Regions from separate parts of the Variovorax sp. OK605 genome, predicted to be linked through region 2. Evidence: predicted binding sites of a transcription regulator. Region 2 holds the regulator's gene; the other holds the start of a gene.
What was found. The regulator FliA, encoded in region 2, starts transcription of late flagellar genes. The targets are predictions, from matches to a motif close to CTAAAGTTTNNNNNNNNNNNGCCGNTA.
Positions count from the first base shown of each region.

Region 1: BM013_RS31785 (FlxA-like family protein) is a predicted target of FliA. The motif match lies at 2,008-2,034, and genes of this name have one in related genera.

Region 1 covers NZ_FOWL01000016.1:157,106-161,518, forward strand. Annotated here, with positions in the region: gene BM013_RS31775 (class I SAM-dependent methyltransferase) at 330-1,325, shown strand; gene BM013_RS31780 (hypothetical protein) at 1,344-1,952, opposite strand; gene BM013_RS31785 (FlxA-like family protein) at 2,068-2,427, shown strand; gene BM013_RS31790 (MarR family winged helix-turn-helix transcriptional regulator) at 2,449-2,991, opposite strand; gene BM013_RS31795 (tripartite tricarboxylate transporter substrate-binding protein) at 3,195-4,181, shown strand; gene BM013_RS31800 (mandelate racemase/muconate lactonizing enzyme family protein) at 4,370-4,413, opposite strand, start outside.
Region 2 covers NZ_FOWL01000012.1:22,993-27,405, forward strand. Annotated here, with positions in the region: gene BM013_RS27745 (glycoside hydrolase family 15 protein) at 1-715, opposite strand, end outside; gene BM013_RS27750 (type VI immunity family protein) at 954-1,466, shown strand; gene BM013_RS27755 (RNA polymerase sigma factor FliA) at 1,463-2,197, opposite strand; gene BM013_RS27760 (MinD/ParA family ATP-binding protein) at 2,235-3,026, opposite strand; gene flhF (flagellar biosynthesis GTPase FlhF) at 3,037-4,413, opposite strand, start outside.

The DNA.
Region 1 (4,413 bases), on a different contig from region 2:
GCCCCGCAAGTACTGGAGCCGCGGGTACCCTCCGGGGGGGCGCCTTATCACCCGTTTTTACGGGTCTCGGTCGCTTTATTCTTCAGTGCGTGCCCTTGCAATCGCTGACCTCGAGCAGGGCGTGAGAGTGGCGGAGATGCTGCTCGAACGAAAATTAGGCATGAGTTACGAACACGAAGGCAACTTGACGGTCGGTATTGGGTGGACCTGACGGCTCTTCCTGCAATGCGAGCGTCCCGTAGACCTGAGCAATGACCCAGAAATCTTGAAGGGTTGGCAAGGACTACCAGGATTTTTCGAACTCACGAGAGGGGATATCCTTCAGCCCCATGCTCAAGACCCTCACCAAGAACGTTCTACACCCGATGTGGGCGCCTGTGCGCCGCCGCATCGATGCCCGCGTTGACAGCAAAATCGCCGCCGCGCTTGAGCACCACCAATCCCAGATCGATGCGCTGCGCTTTGAGCTTAAGAACTCGCGCTACTCGACGTTCTCCCCGAACCCAAGCTTCGACCAGGTGCCGGCAGAAACGCCTTTCCTCCAGTATTCCAACTGCCAGGCTGCCGACTTCTACCACCCGCGCTTCATCCAACTGTGCAAGCTGATCGATGAGCGGCCTCGGTTCCACCGCAAGCAATGGGAATGGGTGTTCGTGCTGCACAAGCTGCTGGAGTCGGGTGCTGTCCAGTCGGGGTCTCGTGGCCTCGTGTTCGGCGTGGGGCGGGAGCCGCTGCCCGCAGTGTTCGCCTCGCTCGGTGCCAACATCACGGCGACCGACGCCCCGTTGGATCTGGCAACCACTTCCTCATGGACATCGACCAATCAACACAGCGCGGCGCTTGAGGGGCTGAGCTACCCGGCAATCGTGCCCGACGAAAAGCTGGCGCAGCATGTGACGCACGCCTACTGCGACATGAACGCCATCGGGCCGGAGTTCACGGGCTACGACTTCAATTGGTCATCCTGCTGCTTCGAGCATCTGGGCTCCCTGGATGCCGGACTACAGTTCGTGGTCAATGCGGTGGAGACGACCTTGAAGCCTGGCGGCGTAGCCGTACACACCACCGAGTTCAATGCCTCCTCAAACGATAGGACCGTAGAGAGCGGCGATACCGTGATCTATCGGCGCCGCGACATGGAAGCGCTGGTGCAACGGCTGCGGGACCGTGGGCACGATGTCGAGGAGTTCAGGATAGGGCCGTTCGCGCACGCCCTCGACTTTCATGTCGATGTGCCGCCTTACTCCGGCGATGTCCACCTTAAGCTGTTACTTGCTGGCCACACATGCACATCGGTGGGCATCGTGGTGCGACGCGGTACCTGACTTGTGGGGTGTCGCCTGTTATCGCCGCAACTCACCCAGTGCACGCCGACTTCGAGCTTCTTTGTGCATGCTTACCGGTGTCGCGCGAAGGACGCGCGTGACCATTGCGGCGAGGAAGCGGCTTGCAGCGAGTTCATTCGGTATTTTTTCTTCCAGAATCTTTACTTTAGGCAGAGTTGAGATTGCGCGGTCGACATCGTCGGCGTCGAGCTCAACGGCCGGCGCAACCTCCTCTCCGGCTTCGGGCCCGGGTTCCGGCACGACGGCCGCTGGTGCCTCTTCGCCGGTGTAAGGGGTCGCGACCTCGTTCGAGTACTCCATCAAGAGGAGGCAGGTGGCGTGGTATGCGTCGTCCTCTAGTCCGAGCTTGCCGAGCAGGTCGAACAACCATTCGGCTGGCCGTGTGCGACAGCGGGCGTGCGCCTTCGTCGTGAGGTACCTCCAGGCTCGTGCCGAAGAGAACTTGCCCCAGTCCGGGCAGGTCGAAGCGGCGTTGCTCTTCTGGGTGCGGCGCGTGTCCGGGATGGCCCCGTTCAGCGGAGTCCGTCCGCGGACGACCACTGCGCTGAGTAACAGCTGCGCCATTCCAGTTCCCCGGCGGTGATTGGGGATGACGAAGTCGATCAAGCTGGAAGGAAGTGCGGCACGCACAGGAGATTGCGGCACATGCGCGCGCCAGCCCCTTCACTTTTCCTCCCCCCTGCCGATAGTCCTCTATCCACCACACAACAAGAGGATTCACATGCTGACTGCCATCGGTGCTTCGAGCACCTCCGCGAGCGGAAGCGGCACGGCCGCGGAGGTCGCGAAGATCACGCGCCAGATCACCGCGACGCAAAAGCAGATCACGGCCACGCAGAAGACGCTGGTCGAAACGCCCGAGGGCGATGCGCGCAAGGCGGTCGAGCAGCAGCTGCAATCGCTCACGACCCAGCTCGCCATGCTGCAGGCACAGCTGAAGGCCGTGCAGGCCGCGGCCCTGCAGAAAAGCGCGGAGGCCAAGGAGGTCAAGGCGGTGGAACAGGGCGCTTCGCCCTCGAACGCCTTCCGCACCAACGCCAACGGCGTGCCCATCGGCGGCACGCTGAACGTCGAGGCCTGAGCCCGGCGCGGCCTTGCCGCGTCAGTTGCGTTCGGGCCACCGGTGCCGGGTACCGCCCGAGCGCCGGTCGGCCTTCTCGGCGATCGTGCCCTGCGCGATCAGTTCGTCCCCGCGCTGCTCCAGGTGGCGCAGGCACTGCAGAAGAATGTCCAGGTGCGCCGGCTCGATGCCTTCGAGCAGGCCGGTGTTCAGCCCCGCAATGCGCGGAAACAGCTGGCCGAAGAGCTGCAGGCCCGAGTCGCTCAGGCGCACGTGCACCTCGCGCCGGTCCTCGGCGTCCTGGCGCCGTTCCACCAGCTTCTTCTCGACCAGGCTGCGCAGCCCGCGCGAAGTGCGCACGCGGTCGAGGTTGAGGTGCGTGGCCAGCGTGGACGACGTCATCTCGCCCTCCTGCGCGAGCGTGGCGATCATTCCCCACTCGCGGCGCGTGATGCCGAAACCTCCTTCGACCAGCCGCGTCGCCATGCCGCTGCCCGCGCGCATGGCGCGCGCAAGGCGGTAAAGAAGCAGGTCGGTCAGTGCGCTTGGCGCGCGCAACGCGGCGGCGTTGGGGAAGGCTTGCATACGGATGGATTAATGAAGGCGGCGAATGTGGTCGGTTCGCCTCGGCGCACAAGTGATGGATTAGATCAACTGTTTGCTGCGTACGTATAACTCCGTCACAAATTTGCACGAACAGCAACAACTTGGCGGTGCTCGATTCTCGCCGCGAAGACGCCGCGCAACTCGCGCGTGCCCACCCACTACAACTGCCCGCAGGAGACTCCATGCCCGCATTCTTTTCACGGCGAAAGCTCATGGCATGGGGCGTTGCCCTGTCCGCCTGCGCACCGCTGATGCACACCGCCCACGCGCAGACGCCCGCGCTCGACGGACCGCTGGCCCTCGTGGTCGGCTACGCGCCCGGCGGCAGCACCGACCGCATGGCGCGCCTGATCGCCGAACGCCTCGCCCCCAAGCTCGGCGTGAAGGTGACGGTCGAAAACCGCCCCGGTGAAGGCGGCCGGCTCGCGGCCAAGGAAGTGAAGCGCACGCCCGCGGGCCAGAACGCGCTGATGCTGGGCAACCCCGCCGTGATGGTGGTGGCGCCGCTGGTGTTCAAGGACGCGGGCTACGACCCCGACAAGGACTTCGTGCCCGTCTCGCAGGTCAGCAGCTACGACTTCGCGCTGGCCGTGGGCACCAAGCTGCAGCTCGACCGCGCGATGTTCCTCGTGGGCCGGCTCTGGGCGCATCCGGAAGAGGCCGTGTTCGGCGTGCCCGCCACCGGCAGCCTGCCTCACTTCTTCGGCCTGATGGTGGGCGACGCACTCAGCGTGCAGCCGCAGATCAAGGGCTACGGTGGCTCGGCGCCGCTGACGGCCGACCTGATCGGCGGCAACCTGCCGATCGCCATCGACACGCTCGACTCGGTCTATCCGCAGCACGTGGCCGGCAAGATCCGAATCCTGGCGGTGTCGGGCAAGAAGCGCGCAAGCTTCGCGCCCAACATCCCGACCTTCCGCGAAGCCGGCATGAAGATCGATGCCGATGGCTGGAACACCTTCTTCGCGCCCAGCACCATGGCACCCGCGAAGGTGCAACTGCTGTCCAGTGCAATCCACGACGTCATGAAGGACCCGGGGCTGCAGAAGGCGGCCGACGCGCTCTACATCACGCCAGTGGTCAGCACCGCGGCCGAAACCGCGCAGATGCTCAAGACCTACCGCCAGCAATGGGAGCCGGTGGTGCGCCGCTCGGGCTTCCAGCCATAGCTCAGACTCGCCCCCCAGGCTTCGCGCGCTTCGCGTCGCTTCTCCAACCCCCTGCTGGGGGCAACACCGGCGGCCCGGCAAAGCCGGTTCCGCGGTGTTCCTGGCCTTTGCCGTGCCGGTTTCATGCGCCGCGCCTCTAGCGTCTAACGTCTGGCGAAGCACGGTGGGCGGATCGAGGTTTTCCTGCCTCAGCCGGCAAGCGCCCGCATCTCCGAAATGAGATCGGCCTTGC
Region 2 (4,413 bases):
TCACCGGTTCACGAAATTCGCCCTGGTAGCCGCAGCGGCCGGTCCAGCCGTTCCACTCGGCCACGGTGCGCGCCAGCAGCGCGTTGGCGTCGCGCGTCACCGGCGGTGTCAGGTGCGAGGGAAACCATTCGAGGCTGAACGCAATCGACTGCCCTGCTGACACGGTGAAGTCGGCGCAGCTCGCGAAGTTCTCGTTGACCAGCGGCACGCCGGAGCTGATGCGCACCGCGTCGGGCCCGGCCGTGGCGTAGATGGCGCCGTCGCGCCGCTCCATCCACGGGCACCACTCGCCGTAGTTGAAGCGGATGCGGAACTCGGTGTGCATGGCCACGCTGCCGCGCACGCCCTGCACGATGCGCACCACCTCGTGCGTGCCGTCCACGGCGGGGCGCGGCATGAAGTCGGTGACAGTGGCGGTGCCCCTGGCCGTGTGGATGGTGGTTTCGAGCACCACCGTGTCGGGCAGGTAGCGCCGCGTGACGCGCGCCTTGCGCCCGTCTGCACCGCGCGCGCACATCGTCCAGTGGCCGTTGCGCTTGTCGCCCAGCAGGCTGGCGAACATGGCTGCGGAATCGAAGCGCGGCAGGCACAGCCATTCGATGTCGCCCTCGCGGTGGACCAGCGCCGCGCTGTGGGTGGAGCTGATGAGCGCGTAGTCGCCGATGGGGCGTGCCGCGTGCAGCCTGGGGGGTGTTTTTTTGGAAGGCTTTGGCAAGGAAGCAAGCCTTGCCGCTCCCACGGCGCTCGGTTGCCAGCAAGGGACGCAGCTCGTTGACAGACAACGTCTATTCGGCGCTCGGAGATTTTTCGCGGTTGCTTCGCAAATCTTCGTTGCCCAGTGAGGACGTGACCATTGTTATGTGCTCTCCATCGCATCCGCAGACTGCGCCGACCACTTTTCCCTGCAAGGAAGTCGTCGATGTCGCGCACGCTCTCGGTCCAGTCTTGGCGGGTTGACCTCCCTGCGCCTTGGTCTGCAGGGCACACCGGGCATCCACATCAGATCCTGCGTGGATGGAGACGGTCTGTGGATCGAAGCGGGCGAGGCTCCCGCCCTCTACCCCGTTGAAGAAGGCGTTCCGGCGCATCTGCGCGCACTGGCCGAAGCGCTGAAGCCCGCGCGATTGGAGAGGCTCTGGATGGTGAGCTTTCCACCCAACCTCTCTCGCGACGACATCTTCACTCCTCGAACCTCGGCACGCTGGCTCACGCGCTTCGACGCGGACAGCGATTGGGGCGGGCTCGTCGACGGCGAACCGCCCAAGCGGCCGGAGCCTTGGGCTCCGTCGCGCAGCCGCTCGAGTGCATACGCAGGTGCCGCCTGCCCCCGCAGCGGCAACTGGCAGGCCCCGCGCTTGAACAACCAGATTGAATATGTCGAGCGCGGCAAGCCCATGCCGGGTCCGGCGAACACACCGGCAGGCGCCGTGGTGTGGTATCTGCAGGACGACAAGTCCAAACCCTAGAGCAGATCCTTCAGCTTCGCCCGCAGCCGGCTGATCGCCTGGCTGTGCAACTGGCACACGCGCGACTGGCTCACCTCCAGGATGGCGCCGATCTCGCGCAGGTTCAGTTCTTCGTCGTAGTACAGGTTCAGCAGCAGCTGGTCGCGCTCGGGCAGCGCCGAGATGGCGTCCACCAGCTGGTGGCGAAAGCCGCTTTCCAGCAACTGCTCCAACGGGTCGTCGCTGCCGCGGCGGTCCTGGCGTGCGTCCTGCGCGTGAATGTCCAGGAAGGGGTTGTCGGGCTCGTCCTTGGAGAAGTCTTCCACGTAGAGCAGCTGGCAGCCCTGGATCTCCTGCAGCAGCGACTGGTAGGCGTCCAGGTCGATCTTCAGTTCCTTGGCGATCTCGCCCTCGCTGGGCTGGCGCCCGAGCTTGTGGCCCAGTGCCTGGATGGCCTTCTCGACGCTGCGCGCCTGCTGGCGCAGGCCGCGCGAGCCCCAGTCGTTGGCGCGCAGCTCGTCGAGCATGGCGCCGCGGATGCGCTGGCTGACGAAGGTCTCGAACTGCGCGCCGCGGTTGTCCTGGTAGCGGCTGGACGCGTCCAGCAGGCCCAGCATGCCGGCCTGGATGAGGTCGTCCAGCTCCACGCTGGCGGGCAGCTTGGACATCATCTGCAGCGCGATTCGGCGCACCAGCGGTTGATGCTGCGCCAGCAGGTGCGATTTCTCGATGGTTCCCTGTGCGGTGTACACGGCCGTCCTTTTTTTTCCGTTGTTCCGGGTCGGCGGCTCAGGCGGCCAGCGGCATCGCCATGCGCCACGGCCAGCGGCTCGTGTCGTCGGCCGCGCGGCGGAAGTCCACGGCGGCCGGGCTGGCCGGAAAGGCCTCGGCGATGGTCTGCTTCAGCCGCCATGCGTCGGCAATGCGCGGATCGAAGCGCACCATGCCCGCGGGCTGCAGCGACAGCGCCAGGTAGCGGCTGCCGGCATTGGCGAGGTTGTTCATGATCTGCTGCGCGGCTGCGATGTCGACCACGCCGTTGATGAGAAAACGCAACTGCTTCAGCCCGTGCGCGTAGTGCAGGTTCTTGATGCCCGCGTAGGCGGAGGTGACCGACGCCGGATGCGGCTTGAGCACCAGCAGCAGGTCGTCCGCGGCCTGCGCGAGCGGCGACAGCCGGCCCTCGCGGTCGAAGGCCGCGTCGACGATGACCACGCCGTCGTGCCACAGCGCGCGCGGGTCGGTCGCGGCATGCGCGACGCCGGGCGGCGCCGGCAGCACGTGCACGCCGCTCGCAGACTCGACCTCGGCGCTGCCGAGCGTCAGGCGCTGCTCGGCCACGTCGGCGAGGTTGCCGAGCGGGTCCATGGCCCAGACATCGCAGGCCGAGCCTTCCTTCGGGCAGTGCTCGTCCAGCAGCAGCACGCGCCTTCCCTGCTGCACCAGCGCCACGCCCAGGTTCATGGCGGTCGTGGTGCCCCCGGCGCCCTGCCCCATGCCCGCCACGGCGATCACGCGCGTGGGCGTCGGCGCCAGCAGGCGCCGCAGTCCGTCCGCCTGATCGGCAACCAGCTTGCTCATTGCGTTCTCCTCACCCCAGCTGTTCCATTTCGCGCGGTGCCTGCACCGGCGCGGTCGATTCCGTTCCCAGCGCTTCCAGCAGCAGGAAGAGCTTGCCCACGCCCGCATACAGCGCGCCGCCGCTCATGGCGCGGCCGTTGCGCACCGCACGCCCGGTGAGCTGGCCCAACAGCGCACGCGCGCGGTCGGCCCATTCGCCGTCGGCCTGCAGCAGGCGCCACACGGTGGTGGTCATCTGGCCCGCCACCAGCAGCCGCTTCATGTTGTCGGGGTCGCCCAGCTCGCCGATGCCGCCGACCATCTGCACGCCTTCGCGCAGCAGGCGGAAGCACGGCTCGGCGTCGTTGGCCCAGCCCTGCCATTGCGCGAGCTGCGCGACCGGCACTTCGGCGCCAATGTTCGACAGCGCATAGCTCTGCGCCAGCACGTTGCCGCTGCGCGCGTCGAGCACGCGCATGGCCACGCAGCGCAGCGCGGGCATGGCGTCGCGCTCCACACCGGCCGCCGCGGCGGCGCTGTTGAAGCGCAGCACCACGTCCACATGCGCCTCGCACTGCACGGCGGGCTTGCCGCGGTACTGCACGGGCCGGCCTTCGCCGAACTCGAAGTCGATGCGGGCGAGCGTGTCGGGCGTGCCGGTGCGTGCGTCGATCACGGCGGTGGAGCCCGGCGCGCGCGACAGCCAGCGCTGCCCGGCGGCCTGCCACTGCACCATGGCCTCGATGCCCGGCAGGCGCGTGAGCACATGCACCAGCGCCTTGCCGCCGAAATCCTGCTGGCGCAGCCAGGGCGCCTGGCGTGCGCCCGGCTTGCGAGACGGGTCCTTCATGCCGCGCGTGGCGGCGGTGGCGAGCCACTGGTTGGGTGCCGCGAGCGGCAGGCCCGTGCGGTCCGACAGCAGCAGGCTGCCGTGGCATTCGTAGGCGTCGCCGCCTTCGTTCGAACGCAGGCCGACCTGGCCCGACAGCGCGAGCACGTGGGTTTCGCAACCTGCGGCCACTTCGCTGCGCGCATGCACGGCCAGGTCCTGCAGCACGGCCTTCTGGCCGATCTCTTCGTCGCCCGACTGGCGCCAGAGGGCGCGTGCGCGCTCGAAACCGATCTGCGCGCCGGCCAGCGCGCTGGCGGTGGTGGCGAGTTCCTGCGCGTCGTGCGCCATGGCACGGATCAGGTTCTGGTACTTCAGGCGCATGCGGTCTGTTTCGCCTTGCGCCTGCACCACCTGCGCGGACGGGCCGGCGGCGGCCGATTCTTCCTGCAGGTCGCTCTCGGCGGGCACGAACAGCGCGTTGTGCTGGCGCGGCTGGAACACGCTGTCCACCAGCTGTGCGCGGTCGGCCTGCATCAGGTTCTCGGGCACCTTCTGGCCGCTGGAGATGTAGTGCAC